4 regions of the Kitasatospora sp. NA04385 genome follow, and region 2 is predicted to be linked to each of the others. Evidence: riboswitches for the same ligand, from Rfam matches in the RefSeq annotation. Region 2 holds a riboswitch; each other region holds the start of a gene.
What was found. A riboswitch is a leader RNA that binds a small molecule or an ion and turns the genes downstream of it on or off. The one in region 2 is predicted to bind cyclic di-AMP.
Positions count from the first base shown of each region.

Region 1: it holds a riboswitch for cyclic di-AMP, as region 2 does, so the genes downstream of both, HUT16_RS35430 (transglycosylase family protein) here and HUT16_RS19750 (M23 family metallopeptidase) in region 2, are expected to answer to the same signal.
Region 3: it holds a riboswitch for cyclic di-AMP, as region 2 does, so the genes downstream of both, HUT16_RS39300 (transglycosylase family protein) here and HUT16_RS19750 (M23 family metallopeptidase) in region 2, are expected to answer to the same signal.
Region 4: it holds a riboswitch for cyclic di-AMP, as region 2 does, so the genes downstream of both, HUT16_RS39150 (transglycosylase family protein) here and HUT16_RS19750 (M23 family metallopeptidase) in region 2, are expected to answer to the same signal.

Region 1 is NZ_CP054919.1:7,990,782-7,997,605, reverse strand. Features, by position in the region: gene HUT16_RS35455 (tyrosine-protein phosphatase) at 1-289, shown strand, start outside; gene HUT16_RS35450 (pyrimidine/purine nucleoside phosphorylase) at 407-688, shown strand; gene HUT16_RS35445 (hypothetical protein) at 928-1,275, shown strand; gene HUT16_RS35440 (hypothetical protein) at 1,344-1,586, shown strand; gene HUT16_RS35435 (MFS transporter) at 1,884-3,206, opposite strand; cyclic di-AMP (ydaO/yuaA leader) riboswitch at 3,673-3,839, shown strand; gene HUT16_RS35430 (transglycosylase family protein) at 3,843-5,051, shown strand; gene HUT16_RS35425 (CapA family protein) at 5,089-6,282, opposite strand; gene HUT16_RS35420 (diiron oxygenase) at 6,467-6,824, opposite strand, start outside.
Region 2 is NZ_CP054919.1:4,405,931-4,412,754, reverse strand. Features, by position in the region: tRNA gene HUT16_RS19775 (tRNA-Met) at 54-127, shown strand; gene HUT16_RS19770 (class I SAM-dependent methyltransferase) at 506-979, opposite strand; gene HUT16_RS19765 (sensor domain-containing protein) at 1,347-2,045, opposite strand; gene HUT16_RS19760 (GNAT family N-acetyltransferase) at 2,164-2,760, opposite strand; gene HUT16_RS19755 (hypothetical protein) at 2,873-3,688, shown strand; gene HUT16_RS19750 (M23 family metallopeptidase) at 3,761-4,555, opposite strand; cyclic di-AMP (ydaO/yuaA leader) riboswitch at 4,566-4,728, opposite strand; gene HUT16_RS19745 (YiaA/YiaB family inner membrane protein) at 4,966-5,256, shown strand; gene HUT16_RS19740 (alpha/beta fold hydrolase) at 5,382-6,236, shown strand; gene HUT16_RS19735 (TetR-like C-terminal domain-containing protein) at 6,236-6,820, shown strand.
Region 3 is NZ_CP054919.1:4,810,246-4,817,069, forward strand. Features, by position in the region: gene HUT16_RS21555 (MazG family protein) at 1-141, shown strand, start outside; gene HUT16_RS39295 (SDR family NAD(P)-dependent oxidoreductase) at 172-591, opposite strand; gene HUT16_RS21565 (cytochrome P450) at 748-1,992, shown strand; cyclic di-AMP (ydaO/yuaA leader) riboswitch at 2,225-2,423, shown strand; gene HUT16_RS39300 (transglycosylase family protein) at 2,427-3,155, shown strand; gene eno (phosphopyruvate hydratase) at 3,457-4,746, shown strand; gene HUT16_RS21580 (septum formation initiator family protein) at 4,896-5,339, shown strand; gene HUT16_RS21585 (DUF501 domain-containing protein) at 5,392-6,051, shown strand; gene HUT16_RS21590 (Ppx/GppA phosphatase family protein) at 6,048-6,824, shown strand, end outside.
Region 4 is NZ_CP054919.1:1,692,438-1,699,261, forward strand. Features, by position in the region: gene HUT16_RS07295 (sirohydrochlorin chelatase) at 1-50, shown strand, start outside; gene HUT16_RS07300 (hypothetical protein) at 252-2,393, opposite strand; cyclic di-AMP (ydaO/yuaA leader) riboswitch at 2,919-3,088, shown strand; gene HUT16_RS39150 (transglycosylase family protein) at 3,094-4,431, shown strand; gene HUT16_RS07310 (hypothetical protein) at 4,532-4,732, shown strand; gene HUT16_RS07315 (long-chain fatty acid--CoA ligase) at 4,865-6,775, shown strand.

The DNA.
Region 1 (6,824 bases), 3.6 Mb from region 2:
GGTGGTGGTCGCCCTGCTGCAGTCGTTGCTCGGCGCTCCGGAGCCCGAGGTCACCGCCGATTTCCTCCGTTCCAACGCCGCGCTCGGGCTGAGCGCCGCCGGCCAGGCCGGGCCCGGCCACGCCTCCCGCCCGGTGGCCGCCGTCCACCTGCGCCGGGCGCTGCTCTCCGTCCGTTCCCACCACGGCACCCTGGACGGGCACCTGCGCGCGCACGGTGCCGGGCCCGCCGAACTCGCCGACCTGCGCGCCGCGTTCCGGCCCCGGCCGGAGGCCGCCGCAGGTCGGTGACCAACCAACGGACGCCCACGACGACCGAACGGCCTGCGCCGATAGGCTCGCCCCCGCCGCGGCCGGGTGCGCGACGCCCCGGCCGCCGTTCCGCACACCTTCCGCAGGAGAACACGCATGCTCAAGGTCAACGAATACTTCGACGGCACGGTCAAGTCGGTCGCCTTCACCTCGGCCGACGGCCCGGCCACCGTGGGCGTGATGGCCCCCGGCGAGTACGAGTTCGGCACCGCCGCGCCGGAGGTCATGCACGTGGTCAGCGGTGCGCTGACCGTCAAGCTCCCGGGCGCCGAGGAGTGGCAGACCTTCTCCGCCGGTGAGCGGTTCTCCGTTCCGGGTGACAGCAAGTTCCAGCTCCAGGTCTCGGTCGACACGGCGTACCTCTGCGAGTACCGCTGACCCCGTAGCCCCACGGGCCGGCGAGGCCGGTGGGGACAGTAGGGGCAGTGGGAGCAGTGGGGGTGGGTGGGGCAAGCGGGACGGATGGGATGGGGAAAGCGGCGGGGCCGGGGAGGAAGCAGCTCCTCGGGGACGGCCGGGCCCGGTAAAGGTCCGGCCAACCCCGCCACGAACCGGAGGACGCGCCCTACGGTGTGGGCCGAACACCCGTCCCGTCCGAACACCGTGGAGCCTCCTCGATGGGCAGAGCCCGCCCGCACGACCCGAAGAACCTTCCGGTGGCCCGCCCCCTGCGCCTGCGGGTCCGCAAAAGCTTCGGCCTCGCCGCCGCGGTGCTCGGGTTCCTGTCCATCACCCTGCTCGGCGGTTACTACTCCTTCCACGCAGCCGGGGACTTCAGCTACCAGGTCGGCTGGCGGGGGACCCCGCCGCTGGCGATGACCGTCGACTCCTGCTCCGGCCTGGGCGGCGGGCGCGCCCAGACGTTCTTCTGCTTCGGCCACGGTGACCGGCGCGGCGCCGACACCACCGATGGCGAGTGGCTGCTCGAGGACCTCTCCGGCCCCTCCCCCGGGGCACCGTCCTGAGCGTCAGCTGCTCCCCCGACGGCCACTGCGTCGAGCTCGCTGCACACCACACAGCGGGGGACGTCGGCATGTTCCTGTTCGGTCTGTGGCTGCTCTCCTTGGCCCCCGGCCTGGGGATCGCCGTGCTGGTCGGCCGCCGTGGCAAACGCCTCGGTCGGCCGCCCCGGACGGGGCCCGGCCCGTCCCTCCGCCCGGGTGGCCTGGGCCTCCGCCCGGGTGGCCTGGGCCTCACCGGGTTCCTGGGCATCGCCGGGTTCCTCGCCCTGCCCGCGCTGGCCCTGCTCTCCGGCATCGTCTCCCTCTTCCTCTGACTCTGACCACCCGCCGCCCGGCTACCGCTCTTCCTCTCCCTTTCCCTGCGTCTCCTGCTGCTCCGCCGCTCCCTGCGGCCTCCGCCCGGGACCACAGCCGGACCGCCCCAGCCGAACCGCTCACCGACGGTGCTTCGGCCGACGGATGATCCGGTTTCCCCGGCCGTCTTCGGGGGCGTCTCGCACCTCCGCGGCACCACGGTGGCGCCGACCGTCACGGGGCAGGGCGGTGACCTGCCCCCATCCGCGGCTCGCCACACTCCGATGGTTCACGGACGGCTGGATCCATGAACGGGGTCACGTTCCCACCGCCACCCCCGGAGCAGGCTCCCGGCCTCCGCAAGCCACCCCGGCCGGCGGGCTCGCCGGCAGGCGGCGGACGGCGGGAAGGGCGAGCAGGGCGAGCGCGGCCGGTACGGCGAGGGCGGTCATCCCGAACAGGGCGGGGCGCACTCCGAGGCCCTCGGAGAGCGGGCCGGCCAGTACCAGCCCCAACGGCATCAGGCCGACGGCGAGCAGGTGGTCGTAGGAGCTGACCCGGGAGAGCACCTGCTCCGGTATGTGCACCTGGAGCGAGGTCTCCCAGAGCACGAAGAACAGGGACACCCCCACTCCGGTGACCGCCTCCAGCGCGGCGATCACCCAGACCGGCGCGCCGGACCCGATGATCAGCGCCTGGCAGGAGGCGACCGCCATCGCCACCGCGGCGACGGCCATCGGGCGGGCGGGTTTCAGGCGGTAGGCGCAGACGTCCCCCACGATCGAGCCGAGGCCGAACGCGATGACCACCACGGCCCACGCCCCGGCACCGCCCCACTCGCGCTCCGCCAGCACCGGCCCGAACACGAACACCGAGGGCAGCACCACCACGTGGTAGACCGCCATCGCCAGCATCCCCGACCACACCCACGTCCGGCTGCGCACCTGCTGCCAGCCGATCCGCAGCTCGGCCAGGAAGCCGAGCCGTTCGGCCCGCGCCACCCCGTCACCGGCGTCACCGGCACCGCCCGGCCCGCCGCTGACCGACCCGCCGCCGACCGGGCCCAGCCGGGCCAGGACGGCGGCGCTGACGGCGAAACTCGCGGCGTCCACCGCCAGCGCGCCGCCGGGCCCGACCGCCGCGATCAGCGCACCGGCCAGCGCGGGCCCGACCACCAGCCCCGTCGACTGCACGAACCCGCGCAGCGCATTCGCCTCGCGCAGCCGGTCGGCGGGGACGAGCAGGGGCAGCAGCCCGGTGGAGGCGGGGAGGAAGAAGGCGTCGGCGACACCGAACAGCGCCATCAGCAGTGCCAGCAGCCCGACCCTGGCGTTGCCGGTGAGCAGCAGCACGGCGGCGGCCGTCTGGACGGCGCAGCGCACCAGGTCGGAGGCCAGCATGATCCGCTGCCGCGGTATCCGGTCCGCCCAGACTCCTCCGGCCAGGGTGAACACCAGCAGCGGGAGCAGTCCGGCGGCCGTGACCAGGCCGACGTCGGCGGCCGAGCCGCCGATCGACAGCACCGCGAAGGGCAGCGCCACGAACGACACCCGGTCTCCCAGGACCGACAGCGACTGGCCGACGAACAGCCGGGCGAACTGGCGCTCGGCACGGAGCACTTCGGGAATCAGGGCACCCACGGAACCTCCTCGACGGATTCGACGGACTCGACGGCACGCCCGCGGCACGGGGACGGCGAGCACGGCGATCGTAGGAAGCCACCGGATCCCCTGTCGCGCGATTTATCCGCAACGCCGACAATGCCCCGATTCGATCGAATTCCCTTGTCCAGAACGGTAGTTGATGCCCCGAGCCCGCTTCCGCCACCGAACCGGGCCGCCTGCCTTCCCCGTTCGCGGCCACCCCAATCCGACCGATCGGACAGACTTCTCCAGCCGATCCGCCGACCCTCCGCCATCCGACGGACGTCCACCACCGCCCGAGGCACCGTCAACCGGTCGTCCACACACCACGCGGCCGCCTGCGTGACGGAGGCGTGATCCCGGCGCGACGCGCTTGTGATTGGCCCGTTCGAGTGAATAGGCTCCTCCCAGCCCGCACCGCCGGGCCCCGCGCGCGAAACGCCGAGCCCTGTCCGCCGCGCCGTCGGGTCGACCACCACACCCTTGGACAGGGGCGGGGGAACCACGATTGTTGCCGTCCCCCACGGCTAGGGGTGAAGCCGTCCGCACCGGGTGACCGGGGTGCGACGGCCGGGCCTCCCTCCCGGTCCGAACCCGACAGCTCACCTCGCAGGCGTGCGGAGAGGATCTCGCATGCTCTTCACGGGTTCGGGACGTCACCGTCGGCAGGGTCCGGCGGAGAAAGCCGCCGAGCGCGCGATCGCGGCGGCCGGCGTGGCCGGTGTCGGCATCGCCCTGCCGCTGCTCGCCGTGACCGGCGCGCAGGCCGCGCCGAGCGCGGTCTGGGACCGGGTCGCCGACTGCGAAAGCGGAGGGAACTGGAGCTCCGACGCGGGCAACGGCCTCTACGGCGGTCTGCAGATCAACGCCCAGCGCTGGACGGACTACGGCGGCACCCAGTACGCCCCGCTGCCGAACGGGGCCACCCGCAGCCAGCAGATCGCCGTGGCCGAACGCATCCTGGCCACCGAGGGCCCCTCGCCCTGGTCCTCGTGCGCGGACGACTCGGGCCTGAACATCGTCAGCGCGCCGGGCGTCGTCGACGCCAACGACTCGGCGGACGAGACGGGTTCGCTGCGCGGCGCCCGCGGCGTCGCGGCGGTCAACGCCGCTCCGGACGGCAGCACCGTCCCGGAGGGCAACAGCGCGCCGGTCTTCTCCGGCCTGCCCGGCTACGACCCGGTCTCGCACGTGTACTGGTACGAGAAGAACGGTGCCTGGTTCTGGACCAGCCACCAGAGCCTGTACGAGCGCTACGTGCAGCTGACGAACCCCCAGCCGCAGCCGAGCGCGCCCACCTCGGCCACCCCCACCCCGGAGGCCCCGGTCACCCAGCCCGTCCCGCCGGTCGCCCCCGGCACCCCGCTGGTGCCCGCCGACCCGACCGCCACCCCCAGCCCGAGCGCGCCCGTCGACGGCAGCAACGGCGGCAACAACGGCGACGGGAACGGCAGCAGCGACAACAACGGGAACGGCAGCGGCCTGTTCCCCACCACCCCGGCCACTCCATCGCCCGGCACGTCGCCCAGCCCGTCCGACGGCACCGGCACCTCCGGCACCGCTCCGGACGCCTCGCCCACCGGCACCGCGACGGCCCCCGCCCCGGACGCGTCCACCGCGCCCGCGGCTCCGGCCGGATCGACGGCCACGCCGTCCACGACGGCCCCGGCGGCGACCTCGTCCGCGCAGGCGTACACCGTCAACCCCGGTGACACCCTGGCCGCGATCGCCCGCGAGCACGCCCTGGACGGCGGCTGGTCCGGGCTCTACCAGTCGAACCAGCAGGTGGTCGGCGAGAACCCGGACCTGATCCGTCCCGGCCAGGTGCTGGAACTGGGCTGACCGGCGCGGCTCCGGCCCGCGCCCGGCTGAGCCGCCGTCACTTCGGGACGGCGGCCAGCCCGGTGCAGCCGCGCAGGCCGTCGCGGCGCTGCTGGGCGGCCTTCGCCGCGCTGCCGGTCTGCGGGACGGGGATGCCCCGACCGTCGATGTGGGCGGGCGTGAAGGCCTCTCCGGTGACGCGGCCGTCGGCGGTGACGGTGAGCGTGGTGACGCCGGTCTCGTCCGAGGCGGTGTAGTTCGAGGTGCCGTACCAGAGGAAGTTGCCGAAGCCGTACGCCACGTAGGTCTTCCCGAGCATGCCCGCGCCGAGCATGGTGTGGGCGTGGGTGCCGACCACGGCGGTGGCCCCGGCGGCGGCGAGCTTCTCGGCGAGGGCGCTCTGCGCCCGGGTCGGGCAGGCCACGCCCTCGTCGCCCCAGTGCAGGTAGACCAGGACCACGGGTGCCTGTGCCTTCGCCCCGGCGACGGCGCGCAGCAGCGCACCCTCGTCGAGGGCGGAGGCGATGCCCGGTTTGTGGGCGCCGGCCCGCCACTTCTGGTTGGTGATCTCGTTGACCTGGCTGGCCGCCAGCACGGCGACCTTCACCCCGCGCACCGTGGTGACGTGGGGGGCGTACGCCTCCTCGGCGTCCTTGCCGATGCCCACCACCGGTATCGGGGAGGCGGCCTTGGCGGCGAGGGTGTCGGCGAGGCCGTCGGGGCCGAAGTCGACGGCGTGGTTGTTGGCCTGGGAGACCACGTCGACGCCGGCGTCCTTGAGCGCTTCGAGCGCCCTGGGCGTGGTGCGGAAGGTGTAGGTCTTGGGTTCGGCCCTGCCGCGGGAGGTGATCGCGGTCTCCAGGTTGAGCACCGCCAGGTCCGCGGCGGAGAGCGTGCGGGAGATCGGGCCGAGCGCGGTGTCCGCCGTCGCGGCGCCGAGCCGGGAGGCGGTCCGCCCCTCGAAGTGGACGTCCCCGGCGAACGCCACCGTGATGCTGCCGCCCGCGCCGCTGTCCGCCGGGCCGGAGCCGGAGCCGGTCGGGGTGCCGCTGCCCGGGGCGCCGGGGGTCGGCTCGGCGGGGGTCGGAGCCCCGGACGCCGAAGCGGCGGACGTCGGCGGGGCCCCGGCGACCGTGGCGCCGGCCGTGGCGGCCCGGTCCCCGGACGGGGACGGTCCGCCGCACCCGGCGACGGCAGCGAGCAACAGGACTGCGGTGGCGGCGGCGGTGGTGCCGACCGTGGCGCTACGCATGAACGGACCCCCCGGCGGTTCGGTGACGACGCACTTTATCCGCGCCGCTCGAACACCGGAAGTACACATCGGCGCCGCACTGTCACGGTTGCGCCCCGAAGCCGCCGGAGCAGCTCACCGGCCCACCGCCCGGCCGCCGGTCCGGCCATCCGCCCGGCGGTCGACCGCCGTTCGACCACCGGGCTCAGGCCACCACCCCGGCCGCGCGCAGCAGCCAGCGGTTGGTGCGGCCGACCAGCCCGGCCTTGTCCAGCACCGAGACGACCTTCCCCGCCATCTCGACCTTGGTGGCCCGCCAGTGGGGGTTGGCACGGGCGACGGCCCGGCCGGCCTTGGGGTCGATGCCGACGGCGGCGTAGAGCCGGGGGTGGATCAGCGCGGTGGTGGCGTAGTAAACGATCAGCCCGATGAACAGCTGTTCGTACCGGCGGCGGACCGGGCCGAGGCGCTTGCGGACGAGCTCCTCGCGGGCGTAGCTGATGTGCCGGGCCTCCTCGATGACGTGGATCCGGGAGACCTGGCGGGTGAGCGGCTGGAGGGTG
Region 2 (6,824 bases):
CGCCGCCGGTGGGAATCCTTCCCCTCGCGGTGGGGTAGGGTGGTGTTCACCGACGCGGGGTGGAGCAGCTCGGTAGCTCGCTGGGCTCATAACCCAGAGGTCGCAGGTTCAAATCCTGTCCCCGCTACTCAGTAGCACGAAGGCCCGGAAGCACCGCTTCCGGGCCTTCGCCGTGTCCGGCCGAAGAGGGCCGAATAAATCCGTTGCCCCGGCCGGTGGGTGGTGCCTATGGTGGCTGCACACTGAAAGGAGGTGATCCTGAGTTGAGTTCTTTCAGGATGCGTGAGGTGGCTGCTCGCTAGAGCCGCCCCTGCCTGCGCAGCGGTGAGGCCGTAGAGGTCTCCGGCTCAGGCTAATTCCCAGCAGTCACCCGGCCCGTGGGCTCACCGGTACATCCCCGGTGCCTCGGCCGCCGTCCCCAGGGCCCGGGGGCGGTGGCCGAGGAGCAGCCCACGGGCCGTCTGCGTCTCCGGGGCCGGGGCGGGTGCTGTACGGGCCCGGGCGCCTACCTGGGCGCGAGGCGCGGGGCCCGGCCGGGCGGTGGTGGGTGGAGGGTCAGGATGCTGCCGGAGCGGCCGGTGCGCCGGACGCGGGTGGCGATGCGGTGGTGGCGCAGGGCCGCGCGCAGTTCGGTGAGGTGGGGGCAGGGGCGGCCGCGTTCGTCGTGCAGGGGGTAGACCCGGACTTCGCCGCCGGGGGCGGTGACCCGGACGAGTTCGCGCAGCGCGCCGAGCTGTTCGGCGGGGCCGAAGACGGCCGGGTAGGCGAACAGCAGGTAGGAGCTGAGGGTGAGGGCGAAGGTGCCGTCGGCGAACGGGAGCCGGGGCAGCGCGGCGGCGACGTAGCGCTCGGGGCGGGCGGCGGCGTCGGCGGCGAACAGCCGGCGGGCGCGGTCCCAGCTGCGCAGGTACTTCTCGGGGCGGCGCCGGCGGTCGGTCGGCAGGTGGCCGCCGGGGTCGCGCCGGATGGCGTCGGCCATGACGGCGCGGCCGTCGGCGGCGAGCGCGGCGAGGCGGTGCGGGCCGAGCGCGTAGCCGGGTCGGCGGCGACCACCTCGCAGCCGAGGGCGCGGGCCTCGGCGGCGAGGGCGGCGGCGCCGCCGGGGCAGTCGAGGACGGGGCCGGGCAGCCGGCCCAGGTCGGCGCGGGTGAGGCCGAAGCAGGCGCAGTACTCGTCGAGCGGTCGGGAGGTGACCAGGACGGGCGGGGCGGTCTGGCTCATGCGGGCCTCCGGGCCTCCGGACGTTCGGCGGGCCCGGGGTGCGGCCCGGGCCCGTGGTCATCCGACCACGGGCCCGGGGGTGTCGCACGTCCGGCCGGTCCTCCGGCGGCCGTCCGGCGGCCCGCTCAGTCGTCGCTGGAGAGCAGGGCGCGGGCGGCGGACCGGTTGACGCCGTTCAGGCCGCGGATCAGCGGCGGGGTGAGGAAGAGGATGACCAGGCCGAGCAGGCAGACCCCGGCGATCTGCCAGAGCGAGGTGATCTCGTAGGCGTGGTGGACGCCGTCCGAGGTGGTCCACTCGGCGACCCGGTAGCCGCCCCAGGAGGTGTACCGGCGGAACACCCACTGGTAGACCGGGAACAGGGCGAGCGACCAGCCGAGCAGGAAGAACGTCAGCGAGAGCGTGAAGTTGAGGATCGCCCAGGGCAGCATCACGAACTGGTGCAGCACGGCCTTCCAGCCGGCCGGGTCGGCCAGCCGGGCGGTGATCCGGCCCCAGAAGCCCTCGCGGGCGACCACCACGGCGGGCGGGGCGGGCACCTCCTCGCCGAGCACGTTCCGGATCCGCCCCCGCTCGGCGGCGCCGAGGCCGCGGGCCACGGCCAGCAGCAGGCCGAGGACGGGCAGGCCGAGGACGGTCACGGCGAGGCCGAGGCCGAGGCAGAACAGCGTGACGACCAGGGTGAAGCCGAGCACGGCCATCGGCAGGCCGGTGAGCGCGAAGCCGAGATCCTGGAGGGCCTGCCGGGAGAACGGGGCGCGCCAGAACCCGGGCCGGTCGGGGTGGCCGCCGGGGGCGGTGGCGGGGTGCGCAGCGGTGGACATCCGCGGTCCTTCGGTTCGTCGGGCGGCCCCGCCGGTCGGCGGTGCCGGGCACGGGTACCAATCTGCCGCCGCGACCCCGCCCGGCGTAATGACGCCTGCTGCCGAGTTCGTGGTGGGGTTAACCCCCGGTCCGCCCCTGGAGCCGGCCGCCCTCCGGCCCCCGGCGCCAGGGCGGGCCGTCCCACTCGGGGGCGAGCAGCGAGTACTGGAGCGCGTCGTGCCAGGCGCCGTCCCGGCGGGACTCGGCCCGGATCCGGCCCTCGTGGCGGAAGCCCGCCCGGGTCAGCACCCGGACCGAGGCGGTCTGTCCGGGGTCGCAACGGGCGGCCAGCCGGTGCAGGCCGAGGCGTTCGAAGCCGAGCACGCACAGCAGCGCGGTGACCTCGGCGGCGTAGCCGCGGCCCCAGGTGTCGCGGCGCAGGACGCAGCCGAGTTCGGCGGCGTGCCCGCCCTCCCGGGTGAGCGCGGCCTGGCCGACCGGCTCCCCCGCCGGGTCGTCGACGGCGAGCCGGTAGTGCGTCCGGGGCTGCTCCTCGGCCGCTTCGAGGTACAGCTCGACCTGGTCGGCGCAGTCCTCGAAGTCCCGGACGCCGAACGGCAGGTGGCGGACCGTCTCGGGGTCGCCGTGCACGGCGTGCAGCGCGGCCACCTCCTCCGGGGTGTGCCGGTACTCCCGCAGGGTGAGCCGGGGGCCGGCCAGCCGGAGGGTCTCCATGCCGACCGACCCTACCCGGCGGCCGTCCGGGGACCGGCTGCCCTACCCGGCGGCCGTCCGGGGACCGGCTACCGTACCGGGCCGCCGTCCGGGGACCGGCTACCGTACCGGGGTGGACGACGAAGACCTGCACCTGCTGCCCCGCACCCGCTCCGCCGACCTGTTGGACTGGGCGGTCGCGGAGGGGTTCGACCCGGTGCCCGAGCCGGCGGTGCGGACGGTGCTGACCCTGCTGGAGCTGGGCGGGGCCCGGCTGCACGACGGCCTTCCCGAGCTGTCCTCCCCGGTGCTGGAGCGCCTGCTGTACGAGCAGCTGCACCTGTACGTCCAGCCGGACGGCGACCCGGCCGCGTACCCGGCGGCGGTGCGGCTGCTGATCGAGTGGCAGCGGGCGGCCCGTCGGCTGAACGCCAAGCGGGCGGAGAAGCTGCGCGCCGAGGCGGACTGGCAGGGCGAGGTGCTGCTCTCCCTGCTGCGCCGCTCCGACCTGGTGACCTGGCCCCGGCTGTACGCGCTGCTGCTGCGCGCGGACGGGGTGCCGTCCGACGACGGCCCCGGCCCGGTGCGGGAGTGGCTGGCGGCCTTCCGGGAGCTGCCGCCGGAGGAGCGGTTCGCCGCCTTCGACCGGGTGCCGGGCCTGGACGGGGACGGCAACTGGGACCAGCCGGGGCGCCCGCTGCTGATCGGGGTCTCCACCGACGGGGCGCGGCGGCTGCTGGAGCAGGGCCTGATGCGGCGCAGCTACCGCAACCTGGCCGAGCGGTCCGCCCGCGGGCTGCCGATGCCCGCCGAACTCTCCGGCGCGTTCGAGGAGTTCGAGGAGGCGGTGGCGCAGGCCGCGATCGACCTGTGCGGGGAGTGGACCGTCCCGGGGCTGCCGCGCCTGCTCCTGGAGGAGTTCCCGGAACTGGCCCCCGAGGAGTACTGAGGGCCCCGGGACCACCGGCCCGGGGGTACGGCGGGCGGCCTCCGGGTGGAGGTGCCGCGCGCCGCCCGCGGGCTACGGCCGGAGGCCGAGCTGCCGCAGCCAGGGGAGCGGGTCGACCGGGGCGCCGCCGGCGGGGCGGACCTCCAGGTGGAGGTGCGGGGCGGTGGCGCTGCCGGTGCTGCCGACGGTGCCGAGCACGGTGGCCGGGGTGGCCTCGCCGGCGGCGGTGCTGATCCGGGAGAGGTGGCAGTACCAGAGCTCGGTGCCGTCGGGGAGGGTCTGGATGACGCGGTAGCCGTAGGTGCCGGACCAGCCGGCCGCGGTCACGGTGCCCGCGGTGACGGCGGTGACGGGGGTGCCGGTGCGGGCGGCGAAGTCCAGCCCGTGGTGCAGCTGCGCCCAGTGCGCGCCGGCCTGGGCGAACGGCGCGGCCAGCCGGTAGTCGGCGACGGGCAGGGCGGGCGCGGAGTGGTCGGCGGGGGCCGGGGCGGCCGTCTCGGCCTGCCGGTCGGCGCGCTTGGCCTCGGCCTCCTGCGCGGCGGCGAGCCGGGCGGACTCCTCGGTGCTGGTGCGCTGCCCGTCGGCCTGCTGGAGGATGCGGGCGGCGAGGGCGAGGCCGGGGTCGGCGGCGGGCAGGCCGTCGGGGGCCTCGTCGGCGGCGGTGACCGGGGCCGGGGCGGGCACGGGGGCGGCCTGGGCGGTGGCGGTGGCGAGGCCGGTGGCGCCGAGCGCGGCGGTCATCGCGGTGACGCCCAGCAGGGGCGCGCCGGTGCGGGCCTGGCGGGGCAGCCGGTGCCGGAGGGGCTCGGCCTCGACCGGGTGGTCGAGCAGCTGGGTGCCGGTGCTCTCGGTGTAGGTCGACGCCACGGGGGCGCGCTCCTTCCTTCCCTGCCGCCGACCGGGTTAGCTGACGGGTTCGGAGGTGGAAGGTCTCCTACGGTCGGGCCCAGGGCCGTCCCGATTCACCCCGGTGGAACGTGGTTCCCCGGCTCCTGGACCTGCCGCGGGGCAGGACCGGATGGATTAGGCGTGGCGCACGGTGCCGCATGGTTACGGCGTTGCCGACCGCGCTGCGTTATCAAACGTTAATCCTATGGACCCCATGATTCCAAGCGCCTTCCGAGGTGCAGTGAAACTTTTCTGACGCCCTATGGGCGATTTGTGACGATTCGTCGATTCGCTCGGATTCGGCCGCCGCGAGGCCGCGACGGAACGTGACGGAGCAGTTGAGTATCCGTACTCACGACCCGCCCTTCGAGTGGCGGGACCCTGGGCGCATGACCGCTCCCGTGCCGCACCGCACCACGTCCGCCTACTTCCTGCAGGCCGTCGCGTCCTTCGCGTTCGCCACGGTCGCCCTGGTCCTGGGGATCGCCTACCTCCCGGTCAGCGCCTGGATGCGCGCCTTCCTCGCCGTCGGCCTGCTCTACGAGATCACCTCCGCGTTCACGCTGGCCAAGGTGATCCGGGACCGCCAGGAGGAGGGCGCGATCACCAGCCGGGTCGACCAGGCCCGGCTGGAGAAGCTGCTCTCCGAGCACGACCCGTTCAAGGTGGAGGGGATCTGAGCGGACCTCCGGGAGTCGGGCCGGGCTTGACGGCTAAGGCTATTAGCCTTAGCTTTATGGCTATCGGCAGCAGCCGGGCGCGCAGAGCCCGGGGCGCCGGACGACGCCCGCCCAGGAGGCCCGCGATGAACAGCACCCTCGGCACCACCACCCGGTACCTCGACGTCACCGGCGGCCGGATCGCCTACGACGACACCCCCGGCCCCGGCGTCCCGGTCGTCCTGCTGCCCGGCATGCTCGACAGCCGCGCCGTCTACCGCCACCTCGCCCCGCTGCTGACCGCCGCCGGGCACCGGGTGGTCACCATGGACCTGCGCGGCATGGGCGAGTCCTCCACCGGCTTCACCGACCACACCCCGGCCGCGCTCGCCGACGACCTGGCGGCGCTGCTGGACCACCTGGACCTGCGCGGCGCCGTCCTGGTCGGCAGCTCGTACACCGGCGCCACCGTGGTCCGGGCCGCGGCGCTCGCCCCCGGGCGGACCGGCGGGGTGGTGCTGGTCGACGCCTTCATCGAGAACCTGCCGCTGAACGGCTTCCAGAAGGCGCTGTTCGGGCTGGTCGGCCCGCTGGTCGGCGCCTTCCCCGGCCTGTGGGGCGCGGCGCAGAAGTTCTACTACCCGGCCGGCGCCCGGCCCGCCGACTTCGACGCCTACCGGGCCGACCTGGTGCGGATGCTCCGCGAGCCCGCCCGCCGGGCGGCGCTGCGCGGCTACCTGAAGGGCGACTCGGCGCCGGTCGGCTGGTGCGCGGCGGTCGACGTGCCCGCGCTGGTGCTGATGGGCGACCGGGACCCGGACTTCCCGAAGCCCGAGCTGGTCGCGGACCGGCAGGCCGCCGCGCTGCGCGGCCGTAGGGTGATGATCGGGGGCGCCGGCCACTACCCGATGGCCGGCCACCCGCAGGCCGTCGCCGACGCCCTGCTGCCCTTCCTGGCCGGCCTCGCCGGTCCGGCCGACGAGAACGGGACCGCCCGCTGATGCCCCGCGCCGGACTCTCCACCGCCGCCGTGGTGGACCACGCCCTGGAGCTGATCGACGAGCGCGGCGCCGAGGCGCTGACCCTGGCCGCCGTCGCCGCCCGGGCGGGCGTGGCCACCCCCTCGCTGTACAAGCACGTGGCCGGGGGCCTGCCCGAGCTGCGCCGCCTGGTGGCCGTCCGCACCGTCGAGGAGCTGGCCGGCCACCTGGCCGCCGCCGTCCTCGGCCACGCCCGGGACGGGGCCGTCCGCGCCCTGCTGGCCGCCTACGCCGGGTACGCCCTGGGCCACCCGCGCCGGTACGCGGCGCTGCCGCAGGCGCCGGAGCCGGACCCGGGCCCGGAGCTGGTCGCGGCCTCCGAGCGGCTGGTGGGGGTGCTGTACGCGGTGCTGCGCGGCTACGGGCTGGAGGGCTCGGAGGCGGTGCACGCGGCGCGGACGCTGCGGGCCGCGGCCCACGGGTACGCCTCGTTGGCCACGGCGGGGGCGTTCCAGCTCGCCGAGGGGACGGACGTCACGCTGGAGCGGCTGACCGGGGTGCTGGTCGAGGGGCTCGCCAACTGGCCGGGCGCGGAAGGCGCGTGACCTC
Region 3 (6,824 bases), 400 kb from region 2:
GCGCAGTCCGCGGGCGAGCTGCTGCTGGCCGTCGCGCAGCGGGCGCACGACCGGGGCGTGGACGTGGACGCGGCGCTGCGCGCGGCGGCCCGCCGCTACCGCGCGGCGGTCCGGACGGCGGAGGGGCTGCCGGCGGAGTAGCCCGGGGGAGCGGTCGCCCGGGGAGCGGCCTCAGCCGGCCAGCGGGACGTCGGTGACCGGGCGGCGCTGGGCCGGGACGACCTCGCCGATGGCCTCGCCGACCAGGGCGAGGACCTCGGCCAGCGGGTCGAGGTGGCCGGGCAGGTCGGCGAGCTGGACGATCCGCTCGCCGTCCGGGCCCGCCACCGCGAACAGGTCGATCGGGCCGAGGTGCTTGACGGCGGTGGCGACCAGCGCGGCGACGTCCGCGGGGTGGTGGATGTCGCCGGAGACGCCGACCACCGGGCAGCCGGGACGGTCGAGCTCGGCGGCCAGGTCCTCGGCGACGCCCGGGCGCAGGTCCGCGACCAGCAGGCCGGCGGCGCCGGCGGCGGAGAACCGGCGGGCCAGGTCGGCCCCCGAACCCCCGTCGAGCACCGCGATGACCACCACTGCACCGGCTACTCGCATGGCCTGCTCCCCTTTCAGAGCGCGCACCCGTGGTCGGCCCGCACGCCGCCCACGGTGGTTATCGGAGGATCGTAGGCTCGCCCCGACGCTCCGCAACAGGGATTACCCACCAGGTGACCAGACTCACGCGACGGCGCTTCCCGATACGGTCAAGACATGCCAGACCAGCCCCACGCCCCCCAGCCGCCCCTGTTCACCTGGGAGTTCGCCGCCGACCCCTACCCGGCGTACGCCTGGCTGCGGGAGCACGCGCCGGTGCACCGCACTACCCTGCCGAGCGGGGTCGACGCCTGGCTGGTCACCCGCTACGCGGACGCCCGGCAGGCCCTGGCGGACGCCCGGCTCTCCAAGAACCCGGCGCACCACAGCGAGCAGGCCCACCGCAGCGGCCGGGTCGGCATCCCCGGCGAGCGGCAGGCCGACCTGATGACCCACCTGCTGAACATCGACCCGCCCGACCACACCCGGCTGCGCCGGCTGGTCTCCAAGGCGTTCACCCCGCGCCGGGTGGCCGAGTTCGAACCGCGGGTGCGGGAGATCACCGACCGGCTGATCGACTCCTTCGCCGGCCGCGGCGAGGCCGACCTGATCCACGAGTTCGCCTTCCCGCTCCCCATCTACGCGATCTGCGACCTGCTCGGCGTCCCCGCCGAGGACCAGGACGACCTGCGCGACTGGGCGGGCATGATGATCCGCCACACCGGCGGCAAGCGGGGAGGCGTGGGCCGCGCGGTCAAGCAGATCCGCGGCTACCTGGCCGACCTGATCCACCGCAAGCGCGCCGACCTCGGCGACGACCTGATCTCCGGCCTGATCCGGGCCGGCGACCACGGCGAGCACCTGAGCGAGAACGAGGCCGCGGCGATGGCCTTCATCCTGCTCTTCGCCGGGTTCGAAACCACGATCAATTTGATTGGTAATGGGCTTCATGCCCTACTTTGCAACCCGGACCAGCGCGCGCTGCTCCAGCAGTCGCTGGGGCGCGGCGAGACGGCCCTGCTGGAGACCGGCGTCGAGGAACTGCTGCGCTACGACGGCCCGGTGGAGCTGGCGACCTGGCGGTTCGCCACCGCGCCGCTGACCATCGGCGGGGTGGACGTCCCGGTCGGCGACCCGGTGCTGGTGGTGCTGGCCGCGGCCGACCGCGACCCGGCCCGGTTCTCCGCCGAGAACACGCTCGACCTGGCCCGCTCGGACAACCCGCACCTGGGTTTCGGTCACGGCATCCACTACTGCATCGGCGCCCCGCTGGCCCGGCTTGAGGGGCAGAGCGCGATCGGCAGCCTACTGACCAGGCTTCCGGACCTCCGGCCGGCGGCCGATCCGGCCGAGCTGCGCTGGCGGGGCGGGCTGATCATGCGCGGTCTGCGCGACCTCCCGGTCTCCTTCACGCCCCGCTGACGCCGTTTCGACACCCGCGACACGCCGTACCGCTGGGCCGACGACGCGCCGGGGCGGGGGCGCGCGTCGCACTCCTGCTCGGAACGAATCCGGACATACCTGGATCGTTCGTGTACGTGAAAAGGGGATCCGTAATTTCGGCGTGATCATGGTGATATGAGCTTGTGATTGCTCGTCAGCTTTGCTTACTCTCCGACATGCCCGCAGCTGCGGGCCCCGATCGCGGCACGCCGAGTCCTGTCCGCCGCGTCCTCGGGCCACCTACCAGGTACCGGACAGGAGCGGGGGAACCAGTGTGAACGCCGTAGTCCCAACGGCTTGGGGTGAAGCCGCCGAGCAGCGGGCGCAACCGCGTCCGAACCGTCCGGCGGCCGGGCCAGCCTCCCGGTCCGAACCCGACAGCTCACCTCGCAGGCGTGCGGAGAGGATGTCCCGTGCTGTTCGCCAACACCCCTCGCCACCGCCGTAGTACCAAGGCCGAGAAGGTCATCGCCGCCGCCGGCGTGGCCTCGGTCGGCCTGGCCCTCCCCCTGCTCGCCGCCACCGGAGCGGCAGCTGCGTCAGCCGACACCTGGGACCGCGTGGCCCAGTGCGAGAGCGGCGGCAACTGGAGCATCAACACCGGGAACAGCTTCTACGGCGGCCTGCAGTTCACCTCCTCCACCTGGCGCGCCTTCGGCGGCGGCCAGTACGCGGCCCGCGCCGACCTGGCCAGCCGCTCCCAGCAGATCGCGGTGGCCGAGCGGGTGCTCGCCTCCCAGGGCCCCGGCGCCTGGCCGGTCTGCTCCAAGCGGGCCGGACTCACCAAGGGCGGCGCGCCCGCCGACACCTCCGAGGACACCGCCTCGCGCTCCCAGGAGCGCCCGAGCCCGCCCCAGCAGCCGAAGGGCTCGCCGTCGAAGAAGCCGGCCGAGCCCGCCGCCGAGCCCCAGGCCGCCGCCGAACCCCAGGCCGCCGCCGAACCCCAGGCCGCCCCGCAGAACGACGCCGCCCCGCAGCTCCCGGCCGCCGGCGGCTACACCGTCCGGGACGGCGACACGCTCTCCGGCATCGCCGCCGCGCAGAACGTCTCCGGCGGCTGGGAGCGGATCTACCGGGCCAACCAGGGGCTGATCGGCGCCGACCCCGACCTGATCCTGCCCGGTCAGGTGCTCTCGCTCTGATCCCGCTCCGACCCCTGTCCGGACGGTGTTCCGGCATGCGGGACGCGCACGGCCGGCGGCCTGACGAGGCCCCGCCGCCGCCCTGACGAGGGCCGCGTCCCCTGACTCCCCGTCCGCTCCCGGCGCGCGCCCGGCAGTTCGCGCCGCCGGGAGCGGTGGAGCGGCCGTCAAACAGGTGAACTACCGATGAGTAGCCGGGCCACACCGTGAGACGGGGCCCGGCCGGGCGTGGCCGCGCGGCGCTGTGCGGCTAGGCTCTGGTCGTAACGACCACACATCCGCTTCCGCTAGGAGATGCCTCGTGCCGTCCATTGATGTCGTCGTAGCCCGTGAGATCCTCGACTCCCGCGGCAACCCCACGGTCGAGGTCGAGGTCGGTCTCGACGACGGCAGCACCGGTCGCGCGGCTGTCCCGTCGGGCGCCTCCACCGGTGCCTTCGAGGCCCTGGAGCTCCGTGACGGCGACAAGAGCCGCTACTTCGGCAAGGGCGTCGAGAAGGCCGTCCTCGCCGTGATCGAGCAGATCGGCCCCGAGCTGGTCGGCTACGACGCCACCGAGCAGCGCCTGATCGACCAGGCCATGCTCGACCTGGACGCCACCCCGGACAAGTCCTCGCTCGGCGCCAACGCCATCCTGGGCGTCTCGCTCGCCGTGGCGCACGCCGCCTCCGAGGCCAGCGACCTGCCGCTGTTCCGCTACCTGGGCGGCCCGAACGCCCACGTGCTGCCCGTCCCGATGATGAACATCCTCAACGGCGGCTCGCACGCGGACTCCAACGTCGACATCCAGGAGTTCATGATCGCCCCGATCGGCGCGGAGTCCTTCTCCGAGGCCGTCCGCTGGGGCGTCGAGGTCTACCACACCCTCAAGGGCGTGCTGAAGGAGCGCGGGCTCTCCACCGGCCTGGGCGACGAGGGCGGCTTCGCCCCGAACCTGGACTCCAACCGCGAGGCCCTCGACCTCATCACCGAGGCGATCAAGAAGGCCGGCTACACCCCGGGCAAGGACGTCGCGCTCGCCCTGGACGTCGCCGCCTCCGAGTTCTTCGAGGACGGCGCCTACCAGTTCGAGGGCAAGGCGCTCTCCTCCGCCGACCTGATCGCGTACTACGCCGAGCTGGTCGCCGACTACCCGCTGGTCTCCATCGAGGACCCGCTGGACGAGTCGGACTGGGACGGCTGGAAGGCCATCACCGACGCGATCGGCGACAAGGTCCAGCTGGTCGGCGACGACCTGTTCGTCACCAACCCGGAGCGCCTGCGCAAGGGCATCGAGACCGGCACCGCCAACGCGCTGCTGGTGAAGGTCAACCAGATCGGCTCGCTGACCGAGACCCTGGACGCCGTCGAGCTGGCCCAGCGCAACGGCTACCGCTGCATGATGTCGCACCGCTCCGGCGAGACCGAGGACGTCACCATCGCCGACCTCGCCGTCGCCACCAACTGCGGCCAGATCAAGACCGGCGCCCCGGCCCGCTCCGAGCGCGTCGCCAAGTACAACCAGCTGCTGCGCATCGAGGAGATCCTCGACGACGCCGCCGAGTACGCGGGCCGCTCCGCGTTCCCGCGGTTCCGCTCTGCGGACAAGTAAGCACAGCCGCTCCGCGGACAAGTAGGCACAGCCGCCCCGCGGACAAGTAAGCGCAGCAGGGCTGAACTACCGCTTGATGTGACCGGTGCCCCGGTCCCCACCGCGTAGGGTGGGGCCGGGGCACCGGCATGCGCAGGAGGGGCGAGCAGATGGCCAAGTGGAGGATTCCCGGGTTGGCGGCGCGACCGCGCTTCACCAGCCGGGCCACCGTGCTGGTGCTCGTGCTGTGCTCACTGGTGGCGATACTCGCCTACCCGGCCCGGCAGTACATCGCCCAGCGCGGCGAGATCGCCGCCCAGCGGGCCAAGGCCGAGCACGCCCGCCAGCAGGTCGACGAACTGCGCCGGGAGAAGGCCCGCTGGCAGGACCCGGAGTACGTCAAGGCCCGGGCCCGGGAGCGACTGCACTACGCGCTGCCCGGCGAGACCCCGTTCGTCTCGGTCTCCCCGCCGCCCGCGCCCGGCGCGAAGCCCTCCTCGGACGACGCCGCGGCCGGCCGCCCGAAGGCGCTCAAGCCCTGGTACGCCGCCCTCTGGGACTCGGTGGACGCCGCCGACGCCGCCGCGCCGCCCGCACCGGAGCCGGCCCCCTGACGCCCCGGCGTCCCCCCAACGACCCCCGCCCCCTCTGACGAACAGACTCCCGATGAGCAACCAGAACCCTCCCGCGTCCGACGCCCCCGAGGTGTCCGACCGCGACGTCGCCGCCATCGCCGCCCAGCTCGGCCGGGTCCCGCGCGGGCTGCGCGCCGTCGCCCACCGCTGCCCGTGCGGCAACCCGGACGTGGTGGAGACCGCGCCCCGGCTGCCCGACGGCACGCCGTTCCCGACCTTCTACTACCTGACCTGTCCCCGGGCCGCCTCGCTGATCGGCACCCTGGAGGCGGACGGCGTGATGAAGGAGCAGACCGCCCGGCTCGCCGAGGACCCGGAGCTGGCCGCCGCGTACCGGGCGGCGCACGAGGACTACATCGCCCGCCGGGACGCCGTCGAGGTGCTGGAGGGCTTCCCCAGCGCCGGTGGCATGCCCGACCGGGTCAAGTGCCTGCACGTGCTGGTCGGGCACTCGCTGGCCGCCGGGGAGGGCGTCAACCCGCTCGGCGACGAGGCGATCGGGATGCTGGAGGACTGGTGGGCCAAGGGCCCGTGCGTCAGCCCCGCCGAGGTCGACGCGGCCGGTGAGCGGGTCGCCCGCAACCGGGCCAAGGCCGGGGACCACGGCGCGGTGATCGCCGCCAAGGAGGCGCTGAGCGCCGAGCGCGCCGCCCGCAAGGCCGCCGAGGCCGGATCGGAGGACGAGTCGTGAGCCCGACCCGGGTCGCCGCCATCGACTGCGGCACCAACTCGATCCGCCTGCTGATCGCCGACCTCGACCCGGCCACCGGCGAGATCACCGACCTGGACCGGCGGATGCTGATCGTCCGGCTCGGCCAGGACGTCGACCGCACCGGGCGGCTGCACCCCGAGGCGCTGGCCCGCACCTTCGCGGCCTGCCGCGAGTACGCGGAGGTGATCGCCGAGCACGGGGTCGCCCCGGACCGGATCCGGATGGTCGCCACCTCCGCCTCCCGGGACGCCGAGAACGCCGCCGAGTTCGCCGCCGGGGTCAAGGAGATCCTGGGCGTCACGCCGAGCGTGGTCAGCGGCGACGAGGAGGCCCGGCTGTCCTTCACCGGCGCCACCCGCGAGCTGCTCGGCGGCCCGCACCGGCCGCCGTACCTGGTGTTCGACCTGGGCGGCGGCTCCACCGAGTTCGTGCTCGGCGAGCAGGACGTGCGGGCCGCGTACTCGATGGACATCGGCTGCGTCCGGATGACCGAGCGTCACTTCTCGGGCGGGCAGCCCACCGAGGCGCAGATCGAGGCCGCCCGGGCCGACATCCGGGCCGCGCTGGACGCCGTCGCCGCGGCCGTGCCGCTGGACTCCGGCGCCACCCTGATCGGCCTGGCCGGGACCGTCACCACCGTCGCCGGGATCGCCCTGGAGCTGCCCGGCTACGACTCCGAGCGGATCCACCACGCGGTGGTCGGCGTCGAGCAGGTGCGGGAGACCGCCCAGTGGCTGCTGCACTCCTCGCAC
Region 4 (6,824 bases), 2.7 Mb from region 2:
CGGCCGCCGAGCAGCAGCGCACCTCTCCGGGGGCGCACGCGGCGCGCTGACGCCGACCAGGGACCGCGACGGGCAGGGGCAGCGAATCGACGCGCTCCCGCCCGTCGCGCTTTTCCCGGCACCCGCACACCGCCCGGCCACCGGTGGTCAACCCGCGGTCGGCCGCACGCTCGACCGTCCGCCCGGCCGCACGCTCGACCGTTCGCCCGTCCCCTCGCTCAGCCCTCCCCTCCCCCCGTTCAGCTCTTCGTTCAGCCCGCGGTGACCCGCCCGGTCTTCGGCGCGCTGTCGGTGAAGGCGAGCGCGGGCAGCGCGACCGCCCGCGGCGGGGTGGGCGCCTCGGCCGGGGCGGTGGTGGCGTTCCACGGGGTGCCGGCCACGCCCTGCCCTCCCCCGCCCTTGCCGAGCGAGACGGTCTGCGACTGCCCGGCCTTGCGGAACAGGATCCGCTTGGGGTCGGGCGCGTCCGGGTCGAGCCACAGCTCGCTGCCACCGGGGCCGCCGAACTCGCAGTCCAGGACGGCGATGTCGTCGGGCTTGCCGTCGCCGGTGGCCCGGAACGCCACTCCGGCCTTGCGGTAGCCGGTCAGCCGGCTGCGGCTGAGGGTGACCGACTCGCCGTCCAGCTGGTGCTTGAGGGTGGCCACCGCGTAGTCGGACTGCCCGGCGGCGTCGATCAGCAGCCCGTCGAAGACGGTGCCCTGGTCCCGCCCCAGCGCGTGCACGGCGATGCCGCCGGCCGCGTTGCCGTACAGCACCGAGGCGGTGTAGTCGAAGTCGTTCAGGTAGGCGCCGTGCTCGATGCCCCAGCCGCCGTTGTGGTAGGCCGCGTACTGGGTGACGGTGTGGTGGTGCTCGGCGTTGAGCCAGACGAAGATGCCGTTCTCCAGGTTGTTGTGCGCCAGGCAGCGTTCGAAGGTCCAGACGCCCTCGCTGGTCTCCGGCCACTCGTAGCCGGACGCGCCGGTGGCGCCCTGGACGCCGACGGCCACGCAGTCCCGGGCCGAGGAGCCCGTCCCGGCGCCGAGGCTGAACCCGGTGAGCCGGTAGCCGCGCGGGTTGGGCTCGAAGACGGTGCGGGAGGCGACGCAGCCCTCGTAGGCGATGTCGTCGGAGGGGCCCTGCGGGGTGCGGGTGTCGATCGGGCCGTCCCACCAGTACGCGTCCTCCCAGGTGTTGTGGGAGATGCAGCCGCGGAAGGTGATGCCGTGGCTGGCGTGCGGCACGAAGGCGTGGCTGCCGGTGTCGCGGACCACCACGCCCTCGACCACGGTGCCGCGCGAGGTGTCCAGCAGCATGTGGAAGTGCAGCCCGTACCGGCCGAGCACCGCTTCGGTGACGGGCTTCCCGTTCCAGCTGTCCTTGCCGTCGCCGCGCGGCCCGAGCCAGCGCAGCGCGGCGTGCCGGACGTCGGCCGGGCGGCTGGAGGTGAGGTGGACGTGCGCCCGGCCCTGCTCGGTGCCCTCGACCCGGACGTTGCGGCTGAGGTTGAGCACCTCGGCGCCGAAGGTCGCGCCGCCGCCGAGCGCCACCCGGGGGTGGGCGTTCTGCAGCGGTCCGGTGAGGGTGACGGTGGCGCCGTCGACCCGCTTGACGGTCACCAGGTCGTACGAGGTGGAGAACCCGTCGGTGTCGGGCGGCGCGGTGGGCGTGACGGCCAGTTCGTCGCCGGGCTGCCAGCCGACGGGGGCGGCGGCCAGCTTGACGGTGGTGTCGCCGGGCTTGAGGGCGGTGGCGGCGCGCGTCCAGGCGGTGCGGGGGGCGCCGTCCAGCCGCAGGTAGCCCTGGCCGGTGACCCACAGGCCGGTGTCGGTGTCGACGACGGTCATCCCGCCGCCGGCGAAGCGGCGCTCGTCGACCTCCGGGAAGCGCAGCGTGTGGGTGTGCGCGCCGTCGGGGGCGAGCGCCAGGGTGCCGCGCACCTCGACGTTGCCCGCGCTGGCGAGCGTCAGCGACTTGTCGGCGGCGAACACCAGCGAGCCGGTCTTCTCCACCAGCAGCGAGCCGACCTGGGCGTCGGCGTCCAGCAGCACCTTGTCGGTGATCCGCACCGCGCTGCCGGGGCCGGGCACCGTGCCGCCCCAGCCCTTGGGGTCCGACCACCGGCGGCCGCCCTGGTCGACCGACGGGGGCGGTGCGGACGGCCGGGGGGACGCCGAGGCGGGCGGCGGGGCACCGGTCTCGGTGCCGTGCCGGTGGCCGGTCGGCGGCGGGCCGCCGCCCGGCCCGGGGAGGGCGGCGGGCTCGTCGGCCCCCGCGAGGGACTGCCGGAGGACCACTCCCCCGCCGAGCGCCGTCACCGTCCCGACCGCCAGCCAGGTCAGCATCCGGCGCCGCCCGACCAGCGGCCGCCGGTGCCGCGCCGGTTGGTCGCCCTTGCGCTGCTGTTCCACCTCGGCCGCCCTTCCGGGGCCCGCGACCCCGCGTCGTCGGGGGCAGCATAGGCAGAAACGGACCCGGAAAGCGGCATCTTTCGTTTCGCTTAAGCATCCTGACGTACCATCAGTCATCTGTTCGGCCTTCCGGAGCCGTGGGCCGGAGCTTTCCGGCCGCCGACCCGCGGGTGAATTCCCCGGGCCGCCGGAGCCCGGAGCCGGGGCGCCCGGCCCGGCCGGACAAACCGGCGATCGGGCACAAATGCCCGTCTGCGAATGGCCACAAAAGCCGAATACTCCCCCACCGCCCTGCATAACGCATCAAAACGGGCGCAAGATCACCAATTGCCTGACGCGCGACCAGGCCGCGCCACCGGTCGGGGAGTTCGCCGGATATTCCTTGATCGTGAATTCCGAACACTATGACGCCGATCACAGGCATTTGCGAATCCTCCTCGAATCCGCTTAATCTCCTGCCCACGTTCGTGGACACACGGACCCAGCTCACCCGGAACGCCGAGTCCTGCCGCCGGGTGGGTCGGCTCATGCACAACGCACCACGGCAGGGGCGGGGGAACCAGGTAAGTCGCCCCGGGCGGTCGAAGGACCGCACGGGGCTAGGGGTGAAGCCGAACGCACCACGCGGTGCGCGCGGCCGGGCAACTCCAGCCCGAATCCGACAGCTCACCTCGCAGGCGTGGGAGAGGAACGCTTCTTCATGCTGCCCATCAGCGCCAAGCGCGCCCGCCGCCTGATCGCCACCACCGGTGTCGTCGGCATCGGGCTCACCATCCCCTGCCTGACCACCGGCACCGCCTCCGCCGCGACCGTCGCCACCTGGGACAAGGTCGCCCAGTGCGAGTCCAGCGGCAACTGGTCCATCAACACCGGCAACGGTTTCTACGGTGGTCTGCAGTTCACCTCCTCCACCTGGGCCGAGTTCGGCGGCACCGCGTACGCCTCGCGCGCCGACCTGGCCACCAAGGACCAGCAGATCGCCGTCGCCGAGAAGGTGCTGGCCTCCCAGGGCCCCGGCGCCTGGCCGGTGTGCTCCATCCAGGCCGGTCTGACCAAGGGCGGCGCCGCCCCCCAGGTCGACACCTCCGGCTCGAACGGCTCTGGCTCGAACGGTTCCTCCTCGAACGGTTCCTCCTCCGCCGCGCAGGGCTCCGCGCAGGACTCCTCGCAGGGCTCCGGGCAGTCCACCGGCAAGAGCCAGTCGCAGCACTCCTGGTCGCAGGGCAAGTCCCAGCAGTCCCGGAGCCAGGCCCAGGCCCAGCCGCAGGCCCAGCAGAGCACCCCGGCCGCCACCGAGCAGTCCGCCGGCACCTACACCGTCGCGGCGGGCGACTGGCTGTCCGCCATCGCGCAGAGCCAGCACGTCGACGGCGGCTGGCAGAAGCTGTACGACCTGAACCGCTCGGTCCTCACCGAGGGCCCGGACATGATCTACCCCGGTCAGCAGCTCTCGCTGGGCGGCACCACGACCGCGCAGAAGTCCGCGCCGGCCACCAAGTCGTCGTCCTCGTCGTCCTCGTCCTCGTCCTCGTACAAGGGCTCGTCCTGGAAGAGCAGCCGCTCCGCCGCGAAGCCCTCGACCGGCACCGCGTCGACCACGAGCACCACCACCGCGAGCAAGGCCGCCACGGCCACCACCTCGACCGCCTCGACCACCACCACCGCCACCAAGGCGACCGGTTCGAAGGCCGCGGCGATCGACTTCGCGCTCTCCAAGGTCGGCCAGGCGTACGTCTACGGCGGCACCGGCAACGGCGGCTGGGACTGCTCGGGCCTGACCCAGGCCGCGTTCCGCCAGGCCGGCATCAGCCTGCCGCGCGTCGCCGCCGACCAGGCCGACTACTCGACCCGCGTCTCGCTGGACAGCCTGCAGCCGGGCGACCTGCTGTTCTGGTCCAGCAACGGCTCCAACTCGGGCGTCTACCACGTCGCCCTGTACGTCGGCGACGGCAAGTACGTCGAGGCGGCGAACCCGAGCGCCGGCGTCCGCACCGAGACCATCGCCAACTGGGCCCCCGACTTCGCGGGCCGCGTCTGATCGGCGAACGGCACACCGCTGCCCCCGGGGACCCTGGTCGGCCCCGGGGGCAGCGGCCTATCCTCGGCCGGAGAAGGCTCGACGACCGGGGAGCGGCACCATGGCGAAACTGACGATCACGCTGGACGCGGACCTGGCCCTGGAGGCGATGCTGCGGCTGGGCACCACCAACCCCCAGGACGCGGTGGAACTGGTCCTGCGCGACTACCTCGCCACCGACAGCCGCACCATCGCCCGCACCGGCGGCACCCGCGACGGCGACCGCTTCCTCCCCAACCCCCCGGTGGCCGAAGAGGGCTGACGATCCGCCGGCCGGACCCCGGCCTCCCCTCGCCCGCAACTTACGCGACTGTCAAGTAACTTACCGTCTAGTAAGTTTACCGGCGAGTACCTACCCTGGGCGAACCCCCACCCCACTCAAGGGAGTTCGCTGATGGCACACCCCCTCACCCGTGCCGCCCGCACCGACCGCCCACCCGTCGAGGTCCGCCGCGCCGCCGGGCAGGTCGTCGAGGCCCGGGCGCCGTACCTGGTACCGCCGCCCGCGGAGGGCAGTCTCGCGGAGCTACCGTTCCGCAACGCGCTGGCCGACCCGGACGCCGTGGTGGTGACCCGCCGTCAGCCGGACGGCGGGTGGCTGGACGTGACGGCCCGGCAGTTCGCCGAGCAGGTCGCGGGGCTGGCCCGCGGCCTGGTCGCGGCCGGGGTCCGCCCCGGCGCCCGCATCGTGCTGATGTCGCGGACCAGGTACGAGTGGACGCTGCTGGACTTCGCCGCCTGGGCGGCCGGCGCCTGCGTGGTGCCGGTGTACCCGACGGCCGCGGTGGAGCAGGCGGAGTGGATCGTCCGGGACTCCGGCGCGGTGCTGGCGCTCGCGGAGGACGCCCAGACCGCCGAGGTGCTGACCGTGGCGATCGCCCGCACCGGCGGGACGGTGCCGCTGTGGCGGCTGGACGAGGACGCGGTCGGCGCCCTGACCGGTCTCGGCGCGTCCGTCCCCGCCGAGGAGCTGGAGCGCCGCCGCGCGGCCCTGGGCCCGGACGACGAGGCGACGCTGATCTACACCTCGGGCACCACCGGCCGCCCCAAGGGCTGCCTGCTGACCCACGCCAACTTCCTCACCGAGGCGGCGAACTGCCACGCCCTGCTGGAGCCGGTGTTCGAGGAGGCGACCGGGGTGCGGCCGTGCACCCTGCTGTTCCTGCCGCTGGCGCACGTGCTGGGCCGGATGATCCAGGTGACCTGCGTGTACGGGCGGGTCCGGATCGGCCACAGCCCGTCCCTGAAGCCGGCCGACCTGCGGCCGGACCTGGCGGCCTTCGGCGCGACCTTCCTGGTCGGCGTGCCCTACCTGTTCGAGAAGATCCACCAGTTGGGCCGGGCCGAGGCGCAGGCGAAGGGCGCGGCGAAGGTGTTCGACCGGGCGGCCGAGGTCGCGGTGCGCTACGCCCGGGCCGAGCTGGACGCGCGGGCGGGCGCGGGCCGGCCGGCGCCGTTCTCGCTGCGGGTGGCGCACGGCCTGTACGACCTGCTGGTGTACCGGCGGGTGCGGGCCGCGATGGGCGGCCGGGTGCGGTACGCGATCAGCGGCGGCTCCTCGATCGACCCGGAGCTGCTGCTGTTCTTCGCGGGGGCGGGGGTGCTGGTGCACGAGGGCTACGGGCTGACCGAGAGCAGCGGCCCGTCCACGGTGAACCCGCCGCTGCGGCCGCGCCCGGGCACGGTCGGGCAGCCGGTGCCGGGCAGCGCGGTGCGGATCGCCGAGGACGGCGAAGTGTTCCTGAGCGGTGGTCAGCTCTTCGACGGATACCACGAGTTGGGTCGGCCGCGGCCGCGACGGCCGCAGTGGTTCGCCACCGGCGACCTGGGCCGGCTGGACGAGGACGGCTACCTGACCATCACCGGCCGCAAGAAGGAGATCCTGGTGACCTCCGGCGGCAAGAACGTCTCCCCCGGCCCGCTGGAGGACCGGCTGCGCGGCCACCCGCTGATCAGCCAGGCGCTGGTGGTCGGCAACGGCCGCCCGTATGTGGGCGCGCTGCTCACCCTGGACGCCGAGGCGGTCGAGCTGTTCCTCGCCTCGGGCCCGCCGGAGCCCGGTCCGCTGCCGGAGGGGGTCGGCATCGGCAGCGCCGTCCCGGTCCGTCCCGCCGTGCTGGCGGCGCTCGCCGAGGCGGTGCGGAGCGTCAACTCGACGGTCTCGCGCGCCGAGTCGATCCGCCGGGCGCGGGTGGTGGCGGGCGACTTCACCGAGGAGCGCGGCCTGCTGACGCCCTCGCTGAAGATCCGCCGGCAGGCCGTCGGCACCGCCTACCGGCGCGACGTCGAGCAGCTCTACGCGTGAGGACGGCGCGGCCCCCGGGAGGAGGTCCTCCCGGGGGCCGCGCCGAGGA